DNA from 2 places in the Vibrio sp. R11-SG3-ISO9 genome. Region 1 is predicted to be linked to the other one. Evidence: riboswitches for the same ligand, from Rfam matches in the RefSeq annotation. Region 1 holds a riboswitch; the other holds the start of a gene.
What was found. Region 1 has a riboswitch for cyclic di-GMP ahead of AC6R05_RS11510 (calcium-binding protein). Riboswitches for the same ligand answer to the same signal wherever they lie in the genome.
Positions count from the first base shown of each region.

Region 2: another riboswitch for cyclic di-GMP. It lies ahead of AC6R05_RS11820 (TfoX/Sxy family DNA transformation protein); the one in region 1 lies ahead of AC6R05_RS11510 (calcium-binding protein).

Region 1 covers NZ_JCBDGU010000035.1:146,126-148,530, reverse strand. Annotated here, with positions in the region: gene AC6R05_RS11515 (HlyD family type I secretion periplasmic adaptor subunit) at 1-916, shown strand, start outside; cyclic di-GMP riboswitch class I at 926-1,002, shown strand; gene AC6R05_RS11510 (calcium-binding protein) at 1,036-2,405, shown strand, end outside.
Region 2 covers NZ_JCBDGU010000038.1:35,293-37,697, reverse strand. Annotated here, with positions in the region: gene purR (HTH-type transcriptional repressor PurR) at 1-539, shown strand, start outside; cyclic di-GMP riboswitch class I at 711-795, shown strand; gene AC6R05_RS11820 (TfoX/Sxy family DNA transformation protein) at 924-1,514, shown strand; gene AC6R05_RS11815 (TVP38/TMEM64 family protein) at 1,639-2,319, shown strand; gene AC6R05_RS11810 (putative signal transducing protein) at 2,333-2,405, shown strand, end outside.

The sequences.
Region 1 (2,405 bases):
CGGTTCTGACCCAAATGTCGCCAGCTTACTCAAAACTCAAAACAACTTGTTCGCAAAAAGACAGTCCTTAAAATCCGGCGAATCGGAAGTCTTAGAGCAGAAAGTTGAACAATCAAAGCTCGACCTGCAAGGTTTTCAACAGCGTTATTATGCCGGTACTCGCAGCCTGAAGTATTTAGAAGAACAAGTGCAGATGCATCAAAAGCTACTGCTTTCGGGTAACACCTCCAAATCGCGTTTACTTGATCTGCAACGCGAACGATCACAACTGCAAGGCGATGTTGCCGATTTAAAAGCAAGAATTGGGCATTCAAAGCGCACAATCGCCGAAGCAAAACTTGAGTTGATAAATGCAGATTACACTTACGCGAAAACCTTGGGCGAAGAGATCCAAGACTTAGAACGTAAACTCAATGAAACCCGTGAAGCCATGGTCAACGCGCAAGACGTCTTAACTCGTGTCGAGATTGTCGCCCCACAAAGTGGCGTAGTGGTTGGGCTTAACATCGTCTCTGAAAATGCCATTGTGCCACCCGGTGAAACGCTGATGGAGCTTGTCCCTCAGGAAGATGAGCTCATCGTTGAAGCCCTAGTAAAACCTGAGGACATCGAAGCACTGCGCGTTGGGTTAGACACCCAAGTCAGGCTCACTGCCTACAGCTTTAGAAAAACGCCACCAATCAATGGCAAGCTCATTCATATTTCCGCTGACCGCATTAGCGATCAAGCGACCGGCTCTTCCGCCTATTTAGCTCGTGTCTCATTAAACAAGGCCGAGTTAAAAGCGTTAGAAAGTATCTCGTTGTACCCGGGCATGCCCGCCGAGGTGATGATCCTTTTGGAACAGCAAACACCTCTTGAGTACCTGCTCAACCCATTATCAGTGAGTGCCTATAAAGCAATGAGAGAAATTTAAACCCAAGAAAGAAGATAAAGCCAAACCTACTGCGAGGTGGGGACGGAAAGCAACAGATCTCTTTACGAGATGGCTGTGCTGCCTCTTATATCTACACGATATATTAGAGGACAATAACAATGGCTATTCAATTAACAAACAATGTGACAGGGACGTCTGCACAAGAAATTGATACCAACACAGAAACAAACAAGGTACCGGTACCTAACCGAGACCAATCACAAAATGGAGATCCCAGCAACTGGATTACTGATACCCCTAATGGCGACGCAATTAGAGCGGGTAAAGGAGATGATATCGTATTCGCCGGTGCGGGTGGAGACGACTTTATTGCCTCTGGCCGTGGCTCTGATGTGGTTTTTGCCGGTGACGGCAATGATGTGGTTGAGTCTTGGAATCACTCCATAAATGCCAAAGATGAGACTGGTGAACTCGCTCACCCTGACGCCGTCAGAGCTAAAGACCAAGCCATTATCGATTGTGTTGACGATGTCATCGTGGGTGGTGCTGGCAATGACTACGTAGAAGGTGGTGGTAACAATGATGCCATATACGGCGACCACAATGGCCATACCTTCGGTGATAATCTGATTACCAACGGGACATTTAATGTCACGGAAAGTGATGATAAATCTGGAGGTCCGGGATTGGGAGGTAGCTGGGGGACTTACGCTACCATAGAAGGTTGGGAAGCTGACAACGACAATAACGGTGTCGACGAATCTCCAGAAGGCTTGATGGAAATCCAATTTGTGCGTGTCGGGGGGGCTCCTACAGGCGAACATCCAACTGATGACGGTGATGGCGAAGGGGAATCAACGCCTAGCAACGTACTGGAACTTGATTCACACAATCATGCCGGTATCGGCAGTGACCAAACCAATACCACCGCTTCCACTAGCTTCACGGTCTCCCCAGATCTATTTGGCCGCGGCGGCACCTTCCAACTCACTTTCGATTATGCCAACCGTCACAGAGGTGAGGAAACCGATACCAGTCCTTTCCAAGTTCTGATTGATGGTGAAGTGGTCGCAGAATATCAAAACGACGGTACAGGCCTCGATCATAAATGGTACGACGCCAAACTCAATCTAGACTTGGAACCTGGTGAACACACACTATCGTTTAGAGCCATTGACAATGAGCAGACAGAAGATACCTATGGTGCCCTTATTGCTAACGTTGAGCTGTATCAGTACCAAGCCAATGACTTCTTAGTCGGTGATGGTACACCCAGAGATACCGATGGTAACTGGGATCAACACTCAGAGGCTGGTGATGATTTGATTCGTGGTGGTAAAGGCGATGACATCATTATTGGTGATAGTTTTAACCCACTCTACTATGATGAAGACCAAGGTGCGTTCTTCCTTGATTTTGATAATACCTACAGCGATGAAGCGGACAACTCGGTGACGTTGAGCTCCGCTGACAACCTCTCTGCTTACGGACCTGATGGAGAAACCGCGGATGTTTCTGTCACCACGGG
Region 2 (2,405 bases), on a different contig from region 1:
AGATCATCGACAACTCTGAAGAAGGTGGCTACCTAGCGACTAAATACCTAGTTGAACGCGGGCATGAACGTATTGCATGTCTAAGTGGTCACTTAGATAAAGCGGCATGTGTCGAACGTATCGCTGGTTACCGTCGTGCACTTGCAGAGGCAGACATTCAAGCTGATGACAACCTAATCCTTGAAGGTAACTTCGAGTGTGATACGGCTGTTATCGCTGCAGATAAAATCGCTGCAATGGAAAATCGCCCTACCGCGGTATTCTGTTTTAACGATACGATGGCGCTTGGTCTTATGAGCCGCCTACAACAGCAAGGTATTAAGATCCCTGAAGATATTTCAGTGATTGGTTACGACAATATTGAGTTGGCAGAGTACTTCTCACCGCCGTTGACGACTGTTCACCAACCAAAACGTCGTGTCGGTAAGAACGCGTTCGAAATCCTGCTAGAACGTATCAAAGACAAAGACCACGAAAAACGTGTGTTCGAGATGCATCCAGAGATCATTGAGCGTGCGACAGTAAAAACGTTAAAATAACGTAAACTTTAGAAAAATCTAATAAAACGCACCGTTTGGTGCGTTTTTTTTATTTGTCAAAAATAAAAACCCAGTTGCATATCAAGACAACAATTAACTGAATTAAGATCACATTTTAGAATAACAAGTGTGAACCTCATTCAACAAAAAACTTTATTCTTGATTATACAGTCACGCACAGGGCAAATCACTTGAAAGGGTGAGACGCAAAGCCTCCGGCCTAACCCATTATTGGTATGGTAGCGGGGTTACCGATGGCAAAATGCAGTATTTCCTACCTTTAGTAGTAATTTACGGCTTATTGACAATTTTATTGCGACATTTTGCTAATCTCTCGGACCTGCTTATTTGGTGGCGTAATTCAAATACACCGAGATAAACAATATGGATAAACCGATACTCAAGGACTCAATGAAGTTATTTGAGCCACTTGGAAAGATAAAGTCACGCTCAATGTTTGGCGGTTTCGGCCTTTTTGCCGATGACACCATGTTTGCATTGGTCGTAAACAATCAGTTGCACATTCGAGCTGATAAGAATACTACTTCACAATTTGAACAACAGGGCTTCGAACCTTACGTTTACAAAAAGCGTGGATTCCCAGTCGTTACTAAGTATTTTGCCCTCCCAGAAGACCTCTGGCAGACTCAAGAACGTATTATCGAGCTGGCAAAAGCTTCCCTTAACTGTGCTAAAGAAGAGAAACAAATCCAATCATCGGCGAAACCGACTCGATTGAAAGATTTGCCAAACCTTCGACTTGCCACAGAGCGAATGTTGAAAAAAGCAGGGATCGATACCGTTGAAAGCTTGTATGAGTCAGGTTCTGTTAATGCATACAAAGCCATTAAAGAGTCTCATTCATCAAGTGTGAGCTTAGAGCTACTTTGGGCGCTTGAAGGTGCAATCAACGGCACTCATTGGTCAGTGATACCTCAGCAGCGACGTGACGAACTCATCAGCTCTATTAATTAGGTCCAAATCACTTAATTGTAAAAAGCCACATTAATGTGGCTTTTTTTATTTTCTTTTGAAAGTTAATCTTTCCTTCTCCTGTCTAACTATACTAACTATAAGCAAAAGATTAAGGGACGCTCCCATGAGTAAGAAAATGATTTTAGGCATAATTTTAGTTGCCACGATAGTGTTACTAGCCGTTAACTTTGGTCAATACTTAACGCTTGAAAATGCCAAGGCTCAGCAGGCACTTCTTAACGACTACATAGAGAGTAACTTTGTTGTTGCAGCTGCAACCTACTTCATCCTCTATATCATGATTACCGCTTTCTCTATTCCAGGCGCTGCTGTAGTTACGCTGCTCGGGGCGGCGCTATTCGGCTTTTGGACTAGTTTATTACTCGTGTCGTTTGCAAGTACCATAGGTGCAACACTAGCGTTTTTGAGTAGCCGTTTTCTACTGCGTGACTGGGTGCAAGGTAAGTTTGGCGATAAGCTGTCGACCATTAACCAAGGCGTAGAAAAAGATGGTGCATTCTACCTATTCTCTTTACGTTTGATTCCGGTATTCCCATTTTTCTTAATTAACTTACTAATGGGCTTAACACCTATCTCTGTAGGACGCTACTATTTGACTAGCCAATTAGGAATGCTTCCTGGCACTGCAGTTTACTTAAACGCAGGTACTCAGTTGGCAGAGATCGATTCGCTATCAGGCATCGTATCCCCTTCTGTACTGCTTTCTTTCGCACTGCTTGGCGTTTTCCCAATTGCTGCAAAATGGATTATGGGTAAGTTTCGTTCGGCGCCAGTCGCGGAATAGATAAGGAAAATTGATGAAGATATTCAGTGCTGCAAACCCAACAGAGGCTCACATAATATGTGGGCTTCTAGAGAGTGAAAAAATTG